Regions from separate parts of the Acinetobacter sp. SAAs474 genome, predicted to be linked through region 2. Evidence: predicted binding sites of a transcription regulator. Region 2 holds the regulator's gene; each other region holds the start of a gene.
What was found. Region 2 encodes PhoB, which activates phosphate uptake and scavenging genes when phosphate is short. Its sites were predicted from a motif close to TGTCATNAANCTGTCATAA; they were not measured.

Region 1 (3,294 bases), 1.6 Mb from region 2:
TGAGCGCAATCCAGATGCAAGAACCCTAATTTGCGGCATTAGAGATGGGGTATTATATGAATATGAATTACCCAAATTAACCGAACAACGCAGTGCAGCAGAAGAACAACTTGATTTACAACAGTTTAAAGCGGTTTGGTTAGGTCAGCAACAACATGAATATGGTGAAATTGCGGTCATTGAAACCATGGGAATCGCGTTGTATACCATGGGTGTGTGTCAAAACTACCCAGATGCCATGCAACAAGCCCTACACTTATGGCAAAATCGCCTACACAACAAATAAAAAAATAAGGCATTGAAAATCAATGCCTTATATTAAAATTCATCATTAAACTGTATTAAACAAAACGAATTGGCTTAAATTCTGGCTCTTCTACGTGTGAATCACAGTGCTCATCTTCTTCTTTACTGCCACGATCAATATAACCACTACGTTCAGTTTCTGGTAAATGTTTAGCTTCCCATACATATACCGCTTGCATACAAATTTGACGCTGTTCTTGCGTCAATGCTACACCATTGGGCCATTTTCCAATTTCAATTGCTGTTTTTAAACGACTAACAATGTCAGGATCAAGTACCGCTAGCATTTGTTCAATATTCATAAATTAATCCTGCTGTTGATGCAAAGAGTCAAAATCTTGATTCCAGCCTAACTTTGTACGGCATGCCATATAAAAGTCATAGCCAGGTGGATGAAGTAAGTTTAATTTATAAGGATGTTTACGAATATGCAAACTATCACCCACACTTAATGACACACTATGCTGCCCATCGGCACTCACCATCGGCAACACACGATTTTCTTGGATTTCTATTTTAATTTCACTTTGCCCCCCCACCACAATTGGTCGTGAAGACAAGGTATGTGGATGCATCGGAACCAATGCTATCGCATCCATACTTGGATGTAATATAGGTCCACCACCCGATAAAGCATAGGCTGTTGAGCCTGTTGGTGTTGAAACGATTAATCCATCACTATGCTGCCGATAGACATATTGACCATCTATATGTAAATCGAAGTCAATCATATGTACCGATTTACCTGAATGCAATACAACATCATTTAAAGCAATTGCTTCATAGATAATTTCACCTTTAGAACGGATTTCCATCTCTAATAAAAAACGGCGATCTAATTGAAACTGCCCATGTAAAACTTGATCAAGTTTAAAAATCACTTCTGTAGGCTTAATATCGGTTAAAAAACCTAAACGGCCTCGATTAATACCAATCACGGGGGTATTAAACCGAACCAGTGCTCGTGCTGCATGTAACAATGATCCATCACCGCCGACCACAATAACCAGATCAACGACTTCGCCCAATAAAGAACGGCTGACGGTTTGTGTATTGCTATAAGAGACCAACTCAGCAGTTGCCATATCAAAAATAGGATGTAAGCCTAAACTTAATAAATGATCATGAATGAGACTTAATGTTTCTCCTACTGAAGATTTACCAGGTCGACCAATAAGTCCAATGTTTCTAAAGTTCTTATGTGAAATTTGCTGCACTGGTAATATCGCTCCCATACGACTTAGTGACTATCATAACATTAACCCACTTAATTTTAAAAAAAATTAAAATCATAAAATATCGCGATATTAAAGTTTAATGTCGCGCTATCATGAGTCGTGTGCTTAAAAATAGCGTGTTTTAAACAACAATGATGACTCAATAAAGCAAATGCTATTGCTAATATTCACAGATTAAATATTGCAAAATATCGAAAAGCTTCGCATGATTAGCAAAATGATTAGAGTTTGATTTATTAATATGAAGTCTGAACGTGGTATTGGCTTATTTGCACTTCTGTTTTCAATTATTGTCATTGGCGCATTTGTTGCCTTTAGTATTTACTTAATTCGGATGGATAATGTTGTCCGGGCAAAATTTGAAGGCAAACGTTGGGATATTCCTGCAAAAGTTTTTGCCCGTCCTTTAGAAATATTCAATAATGCGCCTATCAGTCAAGCTGATTTGATTGAAGAGCTTAAATTACTGGGATATAAAAGTTCAAGTAACTATGCACAAACCGGCCATTATTTTACCGATGCCAACACACTTTATATTCATACCCGTGGCTTTGACTTTGGTGATAGCGTAGAACCAGAACAAGTCCTCAAACTCACCTTTAATCAAGATCAAGTTGTTGAAGTCAGTGCAACCAAACCTTCGAGTACTGGAATTGCACGTCTAGAACCACTGTTAATTGGCGGAATTTATCCACAGCACAATGAAGACCGTGTATTAATTAAGTTAAATAAGGTTCCAAAAACACTGATTGAGGCTTTAATTGCGACCGAAGACCGTAATTTTTATCAGCATCATGGCATCTCCATTCGTGGTACTGCACGTGCTGTTGTCAGCAATATTACTGGTGGTAAACGTCAAGGAGGGTCAACACTCACCCAACAACTGGTTAAAAACTTTTATTTAACGCCTGAAAAAACTTTAAAACGAAAAGTAAATGAAGCACTTATGGCAGTATTAGTGGATTTTCATTATTCTAAAGATGAAATTCTAGAAGCCTATTTAAATGAAGTTAATTTAGGTCAAAATGGCAATTATTCAATTAATGGTTATGGCTTAGCCTCACAATTTTACTTTGGTTTACCACTTAAAGAATTAAATATTGCACAACAGGCTTTTTTAGTCGGATTGGTACAAGGTCCTTCCTTATATAATCCATGGCGCAATCCGGAAGCGGCACTTAAACGTCGTAATATCGTTTTAGACAATATGGTTGTTATGGGCTACCTTTCTGCTGAACAATACAATATTGAAGCTGCACGACCTTTAGGCGTTGTCAACAAACCTTCACTGAGTACTGCCCGTTTCCCTGATTTCCTCGATGTAGTACGACGTCAATTAAAGACAGAATACCAAGAAAGTGATCTCACCAATCAAGGTCTACGTATCTTTACCACCTTAGATCCAGTCACCCAAATTAAAGTCCAAACCTCATTTAAAGCAGCCGTGAATCGTTTATCGAATAGTCAGCCTAAACGATTAAAAGCATTACAAGGTGCGGTGGTACTGACACATCCAGAAAATGGTGAATTAGTTGCTGTTGTTGGCTCAACACAGGATTTTACTGGCTTTAACCGTGCTTTAGACGCAAGACGCCAAGTCGGTTCACTGTTAAAACCAGTGATTTATCTAAATGCCATTGATTCTGGTTTATACAATTGGGCAACACTGATTTCAGATAGTGCTATTTCAATTCCTGTTGAAGGAAAAGCGTGGACACCGAAAAACTATAGTGGTCGTGAACATGGTATG
Region 2 (3,294 bases):
AAAGGTTTCAATATAGCCACTGAGAACAGTTAAAGGTGTACGTAATTCATGTGAAATGTTATCGACAAAATCTTTACGCATCTGTTCTAAATTATGCATACGTGTGACATCATGGGCGACCAATAAACGGCTTTCACTGCCGAAACGAGTCAATTTAAGTTGTACATAGAGCTCATCGTAAATCGATGATTTCATTTTTAAACCGTCTGGAAACTGATCAATATGATTAAAGTATTCAATAAAGCGTGGTTGCCGGAGAATGGTTAAAATATTACGTTTACGATCTTGTTGTTGTATGCCCAATAAGCGTTCTGCAGCTAAATTCCACCATTCTATTTGGTGATTATCATCAATTAAAATCACGGCCTCATCTAAAGCAACCAGTGAAGATTGTGCACGGTCAATTAATCCGACCATTTCTGCCTGAACAATACGTTCTTGTCGCTGTGAACGATATACATTAAATAATAAAGCGCCCCAAATGCCGGTTAAATTTGGCGGAACATCATAAGGGCGATTGGAAATCCAGTCATTGACTAAATAGAGTGAGCGAAGCTGTAAGGCAAAAAAAGTTGCAAATGCCAGCAATAGGCAAATGGCTAAATATCCAATTCCAAAACCAATAAAACTTGCAATGATAATAAAAAATAATAACAGTCTGAGATCTTGCTTTGCAAAAGCCCATAAACTGCTATAACGAGTGTGTTTATGATCACGCGCAAGATCGGGAACAGGGTAAGGTTCATACATGAATAAAAATTAACCTAATGCAACATCTGCTCGAGTAGAAAAACGGTATCCTGTGCCACGTACAGTTTGTACATAACGGTCTGTACCAAATGGTTCTAAGACTTTACGTAAACGTCGAATATGTACATCAATGGTACGATCTTCAATATAGACATTTCCGCCCCAAACCTGATCCAGTAATTGTGCACGGGTATATGCACGTTCAGGATGCGTCATAAAAAAGGCCAATAAGCGATATTCAGTTGGGCCCATGTCCAGAATTTTATCACCAAAACTTACCCGTTGGCTGACTGGATCTAAAATAAGGCCGTTGGCATCAATCATTTTTTCGCCGCTTAGGGCATTAGAACGACGTAATACTGCTTTAATACGAGAAACCAGTTCACGTGTTGAAAAGGGTTTAGTCATATAGTCATCTGCACCAGCATCTAAGCCTTGAACTTTATGATCTTCTTCGCCACGCGCAGTGAGCATAATCACTGGAATTTCAGCTAAATTTTCATCCCGCTTAAGACGTCGACATAAATCTACGCCACTGACACCACCTGGCATCATCCAATCTAATAAAATTAACGCTGGACGCTGATCAACAATCATTTGATGTGCTTGTCTGGCATCTTCTGCTTGTAAACATTGAAATCCTGCCATATCTAAAGAGGTATGGATCATTTCTCGAATCGGAAGTTCATCATCAACAATTAATATGTAATCTTCTTTCACAACGTAATACCCCCTATATTGGTCACAGTTGATCGTTTTTTATTTATGACAGGCTTATTACAAAGATTAATTATGACAATATCATTGCACGGCTTGAGGTTTCCTAATTTTTTGAAAAAAAATGTGACAAATTTTCAGCTATTCTCTAAAATAGGAGCATATCACACGAAAATAAACACAGACCATTGACGATCGCCATCCAAATTCCCATTTAAATCTTTGGCTAGATCAATCATGATATGCATCTGAAATTTGCATTACTCAGTTAAAAATAGCATTCATATGATCTGCATTTTATTATTTTGAATTTGTCAGATCATCCAGTCACATTACCATTAAACCAAAATATCGATGGTCTTCTTTTTCCAAATCCATTGATAATAACAAGCTTGCATTATACATAAACTGACAAATGCTAAGGCATAGCCATACCAGATACCTTGTAAACCCCACCATTCACTAAAAAAATAGGCACTTGGGATCTCAATACCGATAATTGCAAAAATATTAATCAACATTGGAATATTAACGGTACCACTGGCTCGCATAATAGAGGCAAAAATTGCACTTGCACCAAAGAAAATAATTGACCATAACACAATAAATAAGAGCTGTTGTCCTAATTGAACCACTGCGGGATCAGTAATAAAAAGTGCCATTAAATATTTGGAAAAAAGATAGGCCAATGCCACCAGTGTTCCAGTAAACAGTATATTCATCACCAATGCAGTACGTGTGACTTTGGCCAGCAAATCGGATTTTCCCGCACCAATTGCTTGTGCAGCAAAAATAGAGGCTGCAATAGCAATCGATAAAGCTGGAAATTGAATATAATTTAAGACTTGATTAACTGCACCATAAGCTGCAGTTGCATTGGCACCATGGCGATTGACCAAACCTAGAATCACCAGACCTGCGACAGCAGTCGTCATCATTTGAATACCTGTCGGAATACCAAGACGTAAAATTGTTTTACTGAGTTGCGGTGTAAAGCGAATCCGGCTGAGCAATTGCCAATCTGGTTTTAATGGATGGTTTTTATAATTCAAGTAGAGAAAAAGAAAAATCAGTACACTTAAAAAACCAATTGCAGTTGCAATCGCGGGCGCAATAATACCAAGCTTTGGTAAACCCCAATGACCTAAAATCAAGGCCGGTGTAATCATGACACCAATTACAATGGTCATTGCAGATGCAAATAGGGGGGTGATGCTGTCACCCACGCCACGTAATAATGCTGTATACATGATATAAATAAATAACAATGGACTACTGGCGAGCATCCATTGTACATACGGTAATGAAAACTGCATTAATGTGACATCGGTACCTAAAGCCAACAAGATAGGACGTGCACACATGACACTGAGGACGGCAATGACGACTCCTCCTGTAATGGTCATAAACAGTGCTGATCCAACCACATCACGTACTTTTTCAATTTCCTGAGCTCCCCAAGCTTGTCCAACCAATACAGTTGCACCAGCAGACAAACCAATCACAAATGCCATCATGCAAAATAAGATCGGAAAAAATATGGCAACAGCAGCAATGGCATGAACACCGAGTAGCTGACCCACAAAAATCGTGTTGATGGTACCCGATAGGTTTTGTAAAATATTGGTTGCAATTAAAGGCAGAAGAAAAACGACAAAGGTTTTCCAGAGCTGTGGTTGATTGACCAGAGGAGTTTCTTTTGCTGCCATATCTAATCCATTTGACTCCGTTTTTTCAGTTGTAATTTCATGTTTACGCTGTTTTTATGCTGAGTAAATATACAATAAAATATAAATTTATCATGATCTTAGCTAATGTTTATAACTG
Region 3 (3,294 bases), 590 kb from region 2:
CTGCAACTGCCGAATTCAATACATGTGTCGTTGATACTGGCATACCGAAACCATCAGCTGCGGCAATCGTCGACATCGCAACCAGCTCTGCTGACATACCTTGACCATAGGTCATATGCTGCTTACCAATACGCTCACCCACTGTGACCACAATACGCTTCCAGCCCACCATAGTTCCAAGCCCTAATGCAAGTGCCACAGCCACTTTAACCCATGTTGGAATATACTGTAAGAATGCATCTAAGCTTTTACGATATTCTTTAACGGTCTGAGTTTGTTGCTCAGTCATGACAGGCAATTGTTGTGCTTTTTCTAACCGTTTAAATGCAGTAGTACTCAAATACATATCATTACGTAATAAAGATACTTCAGCTTCAGGTACATTTTTAAGATCACCATATTGGCCAATATGTTGTCCTACATATTGCGTTAAGCTAGCTAAAGCAGGAACGACATGAGGAGTGACTTCTTTGGTTTGAATATACTTAGTCAGAATATCACGTGCTTCTTGATTCGAAAGATCAGCATGCTTGGCATAAATAACATGTGCAGTTTGTGCAGAAAGCTGTTCAAACGATTGTACATGTGCCTGATCTAAGTTCTTATTCAATGAATATGCTAAAGGCACAATACCAATCAAAATCAACATGATTAGTCCCATACCTTTTTGCCCATCATTTGAACCGTGAGCAAAACTTACCCCTGTACAGGTAAAGATTAGAATTGCACGGATTAATGGCGGTGGTGGCTTATTACCTTCTGGTGGTTGAAATAAGTCCATTTGTTTCTTAAAAATCTTTTTGACCAATAAGAATAAAATAGCAGCAAAAGCAAAACCAATTAATGGTGAAAACAGTAGTGCTTTACCCACCTTAATGACTTGCTCAATATCAACACCAGACGCACCAAAGCCCGAATGCAAGATGTAGTTCATGATTCCTACACCTAAAATTGAGCCAATCAGTGTATGTGAACTCGATGCTGGAATACCGAGAAACCACGTTCCCAAGTTCCATAAGATTGCGGCAATCAGCATGGCAAAAACCATTGCAAAACCAGCACCAGAACCAACATTCATAATCAGTTCAACAGGTAATAATGCAATAATTCCATAAGCAACAGCGCCACTAGCAACCATTACGCCTAAGAAATTGCAGAAACCAGCCCACATTACCGCAACAGGCGCAGATAATGCATTGGTATAAATTACCGTTGCAACAGCATTGGCTGTATCATGAAAACCATTGACAAATTCAAATCCCAAAGCAATAAATAATGCTGTCCCCAAAAGTACAACAGAATATAAACTTAAAGATGGAACATGAGACAAATCGGCAGTCAATTGAATACCAATATAAATCAGCGTTGAAATTATAAGTGTTAGAAACACCGGTAAAAAAAACTTTGGTGTTGGCACATGAACATTTGTCGACTCCACTTTGGCCGACTTGTGCGCTGAATCTATAGGAGTTGGATTAGAATTCATGCAAACAAAAAAAGAGGACTACGAATCCGCTTATTCTTCAATTTAATTGTGACAATTATATGACAATCACTGGCTTTATAAACTATATTTTATTGTTAAATTCGTTTTGTTTATTAAAGAAATCCAAAGATAAAATAAAATAATATTATTTTTCAATAATATAAATTAAATATCCATATCAATTTGACGCATAAATTCCCTGCTCGAACTTTGTAACAATCTCAAAAAAATGTATATAAATCCAGCATTCATTTAACTCTAAAAATCATAATGAATAAAGATGACAAAAATATTAAAATCGTGAATGCATTATATTTCTACGACTGCTTTCATCCACTCACTGATCCATCGGTATCGCATACGCACTGCCTGATTGTCTTTTTGTTTAGATTAATATTTCAGCGTATAACTCAAACTGTAAGTACGACCTTGGGCTGCTAAGCTAGAGATAGCGCCATAAACTGCTTCAGCAGCTTGACTAAATACCGTCTTGTACTCAGTATTCCAAACGTTATATATCGCAAAAGCAACTGTTCCAAAGCCTAATTTTGTCTCTGCAATCATATCCATAATCGCATATCCCTTGATTTTAGTGGCAGCATTTGGACGGACATTTTCATCATATGTTGCAACAAGGGAGTCTTTATATGCTTGGTCCGTACCTTTCACAGCAAGCATTTGAACTCTTAGGCGATGATCTTGATGATCATTCCACTCGGCAAATAAAGTCCCCTTGACTGGAGAAACTTGTAATGCGTTAAGTTCCCGCCAATCACTACGAGCATCTTTAAATTGGCCTCGAGTATAAGATAATGTTCCACCCACACTAAAATGATCTTGTACAGGTGTACTGGTATTGATTTCTAAACCATAAATATATTGAAATTATAGATTGGGAATCGGTTGGACTAAGTAAAAAATCATGGATTGATACCGTACAAACATATCAGTTACCAATTAATAAGACAAAATTAACTTACATTGGTCAACTGTCTAAAAATGACTATGAGCGATTAATTAATCATCTTAAAGAGCAATAACTGTTTGTCCAACTAACCGAATAATATCTGTGCAAGTTAGCACAAAACTTAATGATCATTTAAATAAGAATTTGCACTGATGATTTGTTTAAAAAATTGCATAAAGCACGCGGTAAGTGACGAAAAAAGGCGATAAAAAAAGGCCACAAATACAATTTGTGACCTTTTTTTACAACAGATAATGGTGTGAATAACATCATCAGTAACTTATAAAAATAAAATTAATCAATCTATAAATTACCCATGGTTAATCACCAAATGGACTGCTTACATCATGCCGCCCATACCACCCATGCCACCCATATCCGGCATTGCTGCTGGTTTATCTTCTGGGATTTCAGTAATCATACATTCTGTAGTCAACATTAAACCTGCAACAGATGCAGCATGTTCAAGCGCAGAACGTGTTACTTTTGCTGGATCAAGGATACCCATTTCCAACATATCACCATAAATACCTGTTGCAGCGTTGTAACCAAAGTTACCTTCACCACTTTTCACTGCATTGATCACAACAGATGGTTCGTCACCTGCGTTAGCAACGATTTGGCGAAGTGGTGCTTCAATCGCACGACGTAGAATATTGATACCAACATTTTGATCGTCATTAGCACCAGTTAAACCGTCAAGTACTTGAGCAGCACGTACCAATGCAACACCACCACCGGCAACAACACCTTCTTCAACTGCAGCACGTGTTGCATGAAGTGCATCATCTACACGATCTTTTTTCTCTTTCATTTCAACTTCTGTTGCTGCACCAATTTT

Region 1: QSG86_RS13010 (NAD(+) kinase) is a predicted target of PhoB. The motif match lies at 1,611-1,629, and genes of this name have one in related genera.
Region 3: QSG86_RS07855 (inorganic phosphate transporter) is a predicted target of PhoB. The motif match lies at 1,533-1,551, and genes of this name have one in related genera.

What each region holds. Positions count from the first base shown of each region.
Region 1 covers NZ_CP127915.1:2,563,347-2,566,640, forward strand. Annotated here, with positions in the region: gene QSG86_RS13000 (glycosyl transferase family protein) at 1-286, shown strand, start outside; gene QSG86_RS13005 (YeaC family protein) at 342-608, opposite strand; gene QSG86_RS13010 (NAD(+) kinase) at 612-1,541, opposite strand; gene mrcB (penicillin-binding protein 1B) at 1,786-3,294, shown strand, end outside.
Region 2 covers NZ_CP127915.1:857,401-860,694, forward strand. Annotated here, with positions in the region: gene phoR (phosphate regulon sensor histidine kinase PhoR) at 1-750, opposite strand, end outside; gene phoB (phosphate regulon transcriptional regulator PhoB) at 760-1,470, opposite strand; gene QSG86_RS05025 (MATE family efflux transporter) at 1,806-3,176, opposite strand; gene QSG86_RS05030 (methionine aminotransferase) at 3,286-3,294, opposite strand, start outside.
Region 3 covers NZ_CP127915.1:1,449,607-1,452,900, reverse strand. Annotated here, with positions in the region: gene QSG86_RS07855 (inorganic phosphate transporter) at 1-1,486, opposite strand, end outside; partial or broken gene QSG86_RS07850 (TonB-dependent receptor) at 1,877-2,368, opposite strand; gene groL (chaperonin GroEL) at 2,794-3,294, opposite strand, start outside.